Regions from separate parts of the Pseudomonas sp. NyZ480 genome, predicted to be linked through region 3. Evidence: predicted binding sites of a transcription regulator. Region 3 holds the regulator's gene; each other region holds the start of a gene.
The links. Region 3 encodes FliA, which starts transcription of late flagellar genes. Its sites were predicted from a motif close to CTAAAGTTTNNNNNNNNNNNGCCGNTAA; they were not measured.
Positions count from the first base shown of each region.

Region 1: P3R38_RS03780 (methyl-accepting chemotaxis protein) is a predicted target of FliA. The motif match lies at 1,487-1,514, and genes of this name have one in related genera.
Region 2: P3R38_RS01975 (methyl-accepting chemotaxis protein) is a predicted target of FliA. The motif match lies at 1,072-1,099, and genes of this name have one in related genera.

Region 1 is NZ_CP120626.1:849,511-852,786, reverse strand. It holds gene pcaH (protocatechuate 3,4-dioxygenase subunit beta) at 1-323, opposite strand, end outside; gene P3R38_RS03785 (neutral zinc metallopeptidase) at 525-1,409, shown strand; gene P3R38_RS03780 (methyl-accepting chemotaxis protein) at 1,602-3,276, shown strand, end outside.
Region 2 is NZ_CP120626.1:449,435-452,710, reverse strand. It holds gene tatC (twin-arginine translocase subunit TatC) at 1-343, shown strand, start outside; gene P3R38_RS01980 (16S rRNA (uracil(1498)-N(3))-methyltransferase) at 340-1,047, shown strand; gene P3R38_RS01975 (methyl-accepting chemotaxis protein) at 1,150-3,066, shown strand; gene P3R38_RS01970 (methyl-accepting chemotaxis protein) at 3,266-3,276, shown strand, end outside.
Region 3 is NZ_CP120626.1:3,790,836-3,794,111, forward strand. It holds gene P3R38_RS17345 (chemotaxis protein CheA) at 1-116, opposite strand, end outside; gene P3R38_RS17350 (protein phosphatase CheZ) at 129-917, opposite strand; gene P3R38_RS17355 (chemotaxis response regulator CheY) at 937-1,311, opposite strand; gene fliA (RNA polymerase sigma factor FliA) at 1,415-2,155, opposite strand; gene fleN (flagellar synthesis regulator FleN) at 2,152-2,985, opposite strand; gene flhF (flagellar biosynthesis protein FlhF) at 3,079-3,276, opposite strand, start outside.

The DNA of each region.
Region 1 (3,276 bases), 2.5 Mb from region 3:
CGACCACCGGCGTTGGCTTGCCACATCTCGACCAGGGTGTTCGGCACAGGCTTGCCGTACTGGTCGACGACGCGGCCGGACACGATGATGCGCTCGCCGATCGGCAGGCCACCATTGTTGAAGTTCAGCAGCAGGTCATGGTCGTGCGGGCCAAAGCCCAGGTGGGAAAAGTCCGGACCGGTGGTTTCGCTGATCGACTGCGGAATACTGACCAGAGCCTGGCGCGGAGAGCGGGCAACGGACGTCTTGTAGTCGGGCGTGAGGGCCTTGGGGTGCCAGTTGCGATCACGGATCACGAAGCGGCTGTTGTCCTGAGCGGGCATGCCGATTTCCTCTCTTGGAATTATCAGAACGCCTGTGGATGACAGGCGGACTTGCAGTTTCAGATAAGTCGCGCGGGATGAATATTGAAAACACGCGCCAATTACATAACCAAATGGTTATGCATCTCTACCCAGGGCTAACAGGTTGCGCTGCACTGAACTAACCTATGTCTTCATGTTTCACGCTCTGGAGCGCACTTCATGGAATGGCGAAAAGGCCGACGCAGCGACAATGTGGTCGATGCCCGAGGCGAAGGTGGTGGCGGCGGCATGCGCTTTGGCGGCGGCAAGGGGCTGGGGCTGGGTGCAATCCTACTGATCGTCGGCATTGGCTGGCTCACCGGACAGGACCCTCTGCAGATCCTTGGCCAGCTCGCCGGGCAGATGGAACAGCAGCAACAAGTCCCCAGTGGGGCTGGCGGCAAGGCGCCGCCGGCCAACGACGAGCAGGCCGAGTTCGTCGCCTCGATCCTCGGCGACACCGAAGATACCTGGAAGGCTCTGTTCTCCCAGGCCGGCAAGCAATACCGCGACCCCAAGCTCGTGCTGTTCAGCGGCCAGGTCAACTCGGCCTGCGGCTTTGCCTCGGCGGCGGTGGGCCCGTTCTACTGCCCGGCGGACCAACGGGTGTACCTGGACATGACCTTCTTCCGTGAAATGGAAACCCGTTTCGCTGCCGCAGGCGACTTCGCCCAAGCCTATGTCATCGCCCATGAGATCGGTCACCATGTGCAGACCCTGCTCGGCGTGTCGGCCAAGGTCGATGCCGCGCGGCGCAACGGCCAGCGCATGGAGGGCGACAATGGCCTGCTGGTACGCCAGGAACTGCAGGCAGACTGCCTGGCCGGCGTCTGGGCTTATCAGGCGCAGCAGCGGCTCAACTGGCTTGAGCCGGGTGATGTCGAAGAAGCGCTCAATGCCGCCAATGCCATCGGTGACGACCGCCTGCAACAGCAGGGCCAAGGCCGCGTGGTGCCCGATTCGTTCACCCATGGCACTTCGCAACAACGGGTGCGTTGGTTCAAGACCGGTTTCGCCCAGGGGGATGTGAACAGCTGCGATACCTTCAGTGCGCGGAATCTTTGAGATTCACGGGTAAGTCCACCCACGGCCTTATGAAAACGCAAACGTTTTCATAAGGTTACAAATCAGCTGAAAAAGCGTTTCAGCTTCCGTTTTTCTTGCCGATAACTGCTGCACGAATCAGCAGGCACCCAGAAGAACAACGCCTAGCGATCGAAGATCAAGCGAGCGAAATCATTTTTCTGGAGAGCGTGCATGAACAGCTGGTTCGCCAACATCAGCGTAAACCTCAAGCTGGGCCTGGGCTTTGGCCTGGTCCTTGTCCTGACCGGCCTGCTGGCCCTGACTGGCTGGACCAGTCTGGGCAGCCTGATCGACCGTAGCAATTGGATGGGCGACATCGGTCAGCTCAACAAAGACCTGACCGACCTTCGGGTCGCGCGCCTGCAATACATGATCGCCAACGGCGATGACGCAGCGGCAGCCAATACCCAGGCCAAGCTCGATGCCTTCAGCAAGCAGCAGCAATACCTGGCCAATACCTTCAAGAGCCCAGAGAACGTCAAGCTGCTCAATGAACTGGGCCAGACCATCAGCGAGTACAAGGTGTCGCTGAACAAGATGCGCGCCGGTTACAAGAACTCCCTGGCGGCCCGCGAAGCCATGAACAGCTCGGCCATCAAGGCTGACCAAGCCATGGACACCCTCAGCGAGGAGGTCATGGCCCGCCCAGAGACCGACAGCGTGCGTCTGGCCCAGTACCAACTGATCAGCAAGACCCGCCAGCAATTGCTGCAGGTGCGCATCGATGTACGCGGCTACATTGCCGACAACACTGCTGCCAACGAACAGGCCGCATTGCGCCAGCTCGACGCGGCGCTGGCTGAAGTCGAAACCCTCAAGCGCCAACTGCCTGGCGACGCCAACCGCCTGCAGCAGTTCGAGCAGTCGGTGCAGGCCTACCGGGATGCCGTGCGTCAGTTCCGCGATGCCGTCGCCGGTATCACCACTGCACGCGCGGAAATGACCGTACAGGGCGCGGACATCGTCAAGCGCAGCGATGCGCTGTACAAGATCCAACTTGAGCGTCGTGACGCGGAAAGCACCCAGGCCCGCAGCCTGCAGACCATCGCCACCCTGCTGGCACTGCTGGTAGGTGTGCTGGCGGCGGTCATCATCACCCGCCAGATCACCCGCCCGCTGCGCGAAACCTTGCACGCGGTGGAACGGATCGCTGGCGGCGACCTCACCCACGATCTGCGGGTGACCCGCCGCGACGAAATCGGTGTGCTGCAGCAGGGCATCGCCCGCATGGGCACCACCCTGCGCGAACTGATCTCCGGCATTCGCGACGGGGTTACCCAAATCGCCAGCGCCGCCGAGGAGCTTTCGGCCGTCACCGAGCAGACCAGCGCCGGCGCCAACAGCCAGAAAGTCGAAACCGACCAGGTCGCCACGGCCATGCATGAAATGGCCGCCACGGTTCAGGAAGTGGCGCGCAATGCCGAACACGCTTCCCATGCCGCCACCGGTGCCGACGGCGAAGCCCGGGCCGGTGATCGCGTGGTCGGTGAAGCGATCAGCCAGATCGAGCGCCTGGCCGAGGAAGTACACCGTTCTACCGAGGCCATGAACCTGCTGCAGCAGGAGAGCCAGAAGATAGGCAGCGTCATGGACGTGATCAAGTCGGTCGCCGAGCAGACCAACCTGCTGGCCCTGAACGCCGCCATCGAAGCGGCCCGTGCTGGCGAGGCCGGCCGTGGTTTCGCGGTGGTCGCCGACGAGGTGCGCGGTTTGGCCCAGCGTACGCAGAAATCCACCGAAGAGATCGAAGAGCTGGTGGCCAGCCTGCAAAGTGGCACCCAGCAGGTGGCCAACGCCATGCAAGGTAGCCGCACCCTGACCGACAGCAGCGTCGAGCTGGCGCGCA
Region 2 (3,276 bases), 2.1 Mb from region 3:
GTCGATGATGACGGACATTGCCAGTTACCTGGATTTCGTCATGACGCTGTTCTTCGCCTTCGGCGTCGCCTTCGAGATCCCAGTGGCCGTGGTGCTGCTGGTGTGGATCGGCGTGGTCGACGTGAAGTACCTGAAGAAGATCCGCCCCTACGTGATCATCGGCTGCTTCGTGGTCGGCATGGTCCTGACGCCACCGGATATCTTCTCCCAGACCTTGCTGGCGGTCCCCATGTGGCTGCTGTTCGAGATCGGCGTGCTGTGTGGCAGCCTGATCCGTAAACGCGGCCACGAGAACGAAGCCGCAGACGACCACAACGACCAACCGCCAGCGACGCAATCGTGAACCTGCTGTTACTGGAGGAGGCCGACTTCGTTTCGGCCGACCGCGTCGTCCTGGCCGACCGCCGTTTCACCCACATGCAGGAGATCCACCGGGTCGCGGTGGGGGATACCCTGCGCGTCGGACGTATCGGTGGCCTGATGGGCAAAGCGACAGTGGTCCGCCTGGAGAAACACCAGGCGCAGCTGGACGTCAGCTTCGACCAGCCGCCACCGGCCAAGCTGCCATTGACCCTGGTGCTGGCCGTGCCACGGCCGAAGATGCTGCGCCGGCTGTTCCAGACCGTTGCCACCCTTGGTGTGCCCCGGTTGGTCCTGGTCAACAGCTACAAGGTCGAGAAAAGCTTCTGGCAAACGCCTTTCCTGCACCCCGACAGCATCCGCGAAAACCTCATCCTCGGCCTTGAGCAGGCCCGCGACACGGTGCTGCCCGAGGTCATCATCGAGAAGCGCTTCAAGCCGTTCGTCGAAGACCGCCTGCCAGCCATCGTCGAAAACACCCTTGGCCTGGTCGGTCATCCTGGCCCTTACCCGGCGTGCCCACGCGCTGTCGAAGGCCCCGTGACACTGGCCATCGGCCCTGAAGGCGGCTGGATTCCCTATGAAATCGAGCTCTTGGGCAAGGCCGGGCTGACACCTGTGCAACTGGGTGACCGCATCCTGCGAGTCGAAACTGCCGTCACTGCACTGTTATCGCGAATATTCTGACAGTTAAGTCAGATATTTCTGCCCATCAAGTTTCCTCCGCGCAGGCCGATGGTTTAACAACACAACAATAATCCGTGTTGCGAGTTAACCGGGGAGTCGATCATGTACCGTTGGTTTGCCCAATCGCTGGGAAATATGAGCGTCAATCGCAAATTGGGGCTGGGGTTCGGGCTGGTGCTGCTGCTGACCCTGGCTATCACGCTGACCGGTTGGAAAGGCCTGGACAGCGTCATCGATCGTGGCGACAAGCTAGGCAATATTTCCGTGATCTACCAGTACACCCAGGAACTACGCATCGCGCGCCAGCACTATGAGCGCAAACGTGATGACACCTCCATCGGCGAGCTGGAAAAGTCCCTGACGAACCTGGAGCGCCAGGTGCAACTGATGCTCGGCCAGATCGAACAGCCAGTCGATCGCCAGCGCCTGGAACAACAACAGGAAGCCGTTCGCCAGTACCAGCAGGCTTTCAAACAGCTCAAGCAGTCCAGCCAACGCCGCGAAGCCAGCCGCAGCGTGCTGGGTGACAGTGCCGACAAGGCTGCCGACCTGATCGGCAAGGTCCAGCAGCGCCTGCTGCAAGGCGGCGACATCAACCAGTACCAGTACGCCGTTGAAGTCAGCGCCCTGCTGCAGCAAGCGCGCTTCCAGGTACGGGGCTACACCTACAGCGGCAATGCCGACTTCCAGCAGACCGCTCTGCAAGCTATCGACCAGGCCATGGCCGAACTCAAGGCACTGCCTGCCAAAGTGGGCGCCGAACACGCCTCCAGCCTCGACGACGCAGCCACCGCGCTGGCGGGCTACCGCGATGCGGTCAGCCAGTTCGGTACTGCCCAGGCGGCCAGCGAACAGGCCCTGCAACGCATGGCTGAGCAAGGCACGGTGTTGCTGCAGGCCAGCCAGGCAATGACGGTTTCGCAGACTGACGTGCGTAATGCCGGCACTCGCCAGGCCAAGATGATGCTGGCCGCCGCAACGGGCCTGGCTCTGCTGTTGGGCGTGCTGGCCGCCTGGGTCATCACCCGTCAAATCATCATTCCGCTGCGCAATACGCTCACCGCCGCCGAGCGCGTGGCCGATGGCGACCTGCGCCACGATCTGCCGGTCGATCGCCGCGACGAGCTTGGCCAACTGCAAGCGACCATGCAGCGCATGACCAAGAGCCTGCGAGAGCTGATCGGCGGTATAGGCGACGGCGTCACCCAGATCGCCAGTGCCGCCGAGGAGTTGTCGGCTGTCACGGAACAGACCAGCGCCGGGGTCAGCAACCAGAAGGTCGAGACCGACCAGGTTGCGACGGCCATGAACGAAATGTCGGCCACTGTTCACGAAGTGGCGCGTAACGCCGAGCAGGCGTCGGAAGCGGCAGTCATGGCCGACCAGCAGGCCCGTGAGGGTGATCGGGTGGTCGGCGAAGCCATTGCCCAGATCGAGCGTCTGGCCAACGAGGTGGTCAATTCCAGCGAAGCCATGAACCAGTTGAAGGCCGAGAGCGACAAGATCGGCAGCGTGCTGGATGTGATCAAGTCGGTGGCACAGCAGACCAATTTGCTGGCCCTGAACGCCGCCATCGAAGCGGCCCGCGCAGGCGAAGCCGGGCGCGGATTCGCCGTGGTCGCTGACGAGGTACGCAGCCTTGCCCAGCGCACTCAGCAGTCGACCGAAGAGATCGAAGAGCTGATCGCCGGCCTGCAAAGTGGCACCGAGCGCGTGGCCAACGTCATGGACAGCAGCCGCGGACTCACCGACAGCAGTGTCGAACTGACCCGCCGTGCCGGCAGCTCGCTCGAGACCATCACCCGCACCGTGTCGTCGATCCAGGCGATGAACCAGCAAATCGCCACGGCTGCCGAGCAGCAAAGCGCCGTGGCCGAGGAGATCAACCGCAGCGTGATGAATGTGCGGGACATCTCCGACCAGACCTCGGCGGCGAGCGAGGAAACAGCCAGCTCCAGCGTGGAACTGGCACGCCTGGGTACGCACCTGCAAGGGTTGGTGGGGCGGTTCAGGCTCTAGGCTGCCCGGGGGGCGCCTGTACTGGCCTCTTCGGGGGTAGTCCCGTGCAGAGGCCAGTACAGGCAGAATTTTCTTGCATGCTGCGGTGAAATTTCCTACCTGATTTTCAGGTCAAGTCCTACAGCTCCGCTGCCGATTGGCAGAGGTGTGATGCTGGCAATGCGCCCTCATCCCCCTCTCAATCGCACGGAGACTCAACATGTTCGGCTA
Region 3 (3,276 bases):
TCAGCATCGTCAGGCCGGCTTTCCAGCTCGACCAGTTGCTCGGACAGTTGCTCAAGAATTTCGCCGGCTTCTACCAGGAAATCCTGAAGGATTTCTTCATCGGCGCCGAAGCTCATTAAACGTGCTCCCTAAAAACCCAGACTGGACAGCAGATCATCGACATCGTCCTGACCGGACACGACGTCTTCACGCTTATCGGCATGAATCTGCGGACCTTCACCCCGGGTTGGATGTTTTTCTTGATCTTTTTCAGCGCGCAGCTGCTGGTGGTCATGTTCGATACCGGCAAAACGGTCGACCTGACTGGCCATCAGCACGAGCTTGAGCAGATTGCTTTCTACTTCGGTGACCAGTGCGGTTACCCGCTTGATCACCTGGCCGGTCAGGTCCTGATAGTCCTGAGCCAGCAAGATATCGTTGAGGTGGCCGGCGACCTTGCGGTTCCCGTCGGCGCTATGCGTCAGGAAACTGTCGACGCGCTTGACCAGCTCACGAAACTCCGGTGCTGCCACCTCGCGGCGCATGAACCGTTGCCAGTCAACGCTCAGGGCCTGGGCCTCGGCGGACAGCTCGTTGAGTACCGGCGTGCTCTGCTCCACCAGGTCCATGGTGCGGTTGGCCGCACCCTCGGTGAGTTTGACCACGTAGGACAGGCGCTCGGTGGCGTCGGTGATCTGCGAGACCTCCTCGGCCTGCGGCATGCGCGGGTCGATCTGGAAGCTGACGATCGCGCTGTGCAGCTCGCGGGTGAGCTTGCCGACTTCCTGATACAAGCCACGGTCGCGGGTCTGGTTCAGCTGATGGATCAGCTGCACCGCATCGCCGAAACGTCCCCGTTCCAGGCTCTCGACCAACTCCTCGGCATGTTTCTTCAGGGTCGATTCGAACTCGCCCAAAGACGTATGTGATGGTTCCATGGCGCCCCCCTTACGTGCCTCAGCCGTTAACGCGCTCGAAGATTTTCTCGATCTTTTCCTTGAGCACTTGGGCAGTGAAAGGCTTGACCACGTAGCCATTGACGCCGGCCTGGGCCGCTTCGATGATCTGGTCGCGCTTGGCTTCGGCGGTCACCATCAGCACCGGCATCCCCTTGAGGCGATCATGGGCGCGCACTTTGCGCAACAGGTCGATCCCGGACATGCCCGGCATGTTCCAGTCGGTCACCAGGAAATCGTAATGGCCACTTTCGAGCATCGGCAGCGCCGTGGTGCCGTCGTCGGCTTCATCGGTATTGGTGAAACCCAGATCACGCAACAGGTTCTTGATGATCCGCCGCATCGTCGAAAAGTCGTCAACGATGAGGATTTTCATGTCTTTGTTCAATTAGACCTCCAAGCAGTCTCAAACGCGCTCGGCCCCGAGCACGCATTCAATCAATTCGGTACAACGTGAAACGACTGCAACGACCCCAGGCTCAACGTGCCCGCCATTCCCCAAGACGACTGCGCAGGCGCGCCGCGCATTGGCTGTGCAGCTGGCTGACACGCGATTCGCTGACCCCAAGCACCTCACCGATTTCCTTGAGGTTCAGCTCTTCGTCGTAGTACAGCGCCAGCACCAGCCGCTCACGCTCCGGCAAGTTGGCGATCGCATCGGTCAGGGCAGCCTGGAAGCGTTCGTCCTCCAGATCGCGCGACGGCTCGATCTGGCCGCTGGCCCCATCCTCGTGCAACCCTTCGTGCTCGCCGTCCTGCAACAGGTCGTCGAAGCTGAACAGGCGACTGCCCAGGGTATCGTTCAAAATCCCGTAGTAATCATCGAGACTCAATTGAAGTTCGGCAGCAACTTCGTGATCTTTAGCGTCGCGACCTGTTCTGGCTTCAACAGACCGCATCGCGTCACTGACCATGCGCGTGTTTCGGTGCACGGAACGCGGCGCCCAATCGCCCTTGCGCACCTCGTCGAGCATCGCGCCACGGATTCGAATACCCGCATAGGTTTCGAAGCTTGCGCCCTTGCTGGCGTCGTATTTGTTGGCCACTTCCAGGAGGCCGATCATGCCGGCCTGGATCAGGTCCTCCACCTGGACATTGGCTGGCAGACGGGCCAGCAGGTGGTAGGCGATGCGTTTGACCAGTGGCGCATACCGCTCCACCAGTTCGTACTGGGCATCCTTGGACGCCCTGCTGTACATCTTGAAACCGCTCGCGTTCATAGGACCGGCCCTGCGCTGGTGGGCTGCACCAGACGCTCGACGAAGAATTCCAGGTGCCCGCGGGGGTTGGCCGGCAGCGGCCAGCTGTCGACCTTCTGCGCAATGGCCTTGAACGCCAGGGCGCACTTGGACCGCGGGAAGGCTTCATACACGGCGCGCTGTTTCTGAACTGCCTTGCGCACGCATTCGTCATACGGCACGGCGCCGACGTATTGTAGGGCGACGTCAAGGAAGCGATCGGTGACCTTGGTCAACTTGGCGAACAGATTGCGCCCTTCCTGCGGGCTCTGCGCCATGTTGGCCAGCACACGGAAACGGTTCATGCCGTAGTCACGGTTGAGCAGCTTGATCAGCGCGTAGGCGTCGGTGATCGAGGTCGGCTCGTCACACACCACCAGCAGCACTTCCTGGGCGGCGCGCACGAAGCTGACTACCGAGTCACCAATACCCGCAGCAGTGTCGATCACCAGCACGTCGAGGTTGTCGCCGATCTCGCTGAATGCCTGGATAAGCCCTGCATGCTGGGCAGGCGCCAGGTGCACCATGCTCTGCGTGCCTGAGGCCGCTGGCACGATCCGCACACCGCCTGGGCCTTGCAGCAGGACATCGCGCAGCTCGCAACGCCCCTCGATCACATCGGCCAGGGTGCGCTTGGGCGTCAGGCCCAGCAGTACGTCGACATTGGCAAGGCCCAGGTCGGCGTCCAGCAGCATGACCCGCCGACCAAGCTCAGCCAGCGCCAGGGACAGGTTCACTGAAACGTTAGTCTTGCCGACGCCACCTTTGCCACCGGTTACGGCGATCACCTGTACGGGATGCATGCTACCCATGTCTGTTGTTTACCTTGTCTCGCTTGGACCCAAACCCCACGGGAGGCAATTCTGCGGGCCCCTTGGTGTAGGTACTGTGCACACGCTGCATCATCAACCCGCTCGCCGAGGGTTGTGATAGAGATCAGCGAACATGTCGGCCATGGCCTCTTCGCTGGGCTCGTCCTGCAACTGCACACTGACCGCGCGGCTGACCAACTGGTGCGCGCGCGGCAGGTGCAGGTCGTCAGGAATGCGCGGGCCATCGGTAAGGTAGGCCACGGGCAGTTCATGACTGATGGCAAGGCTCAG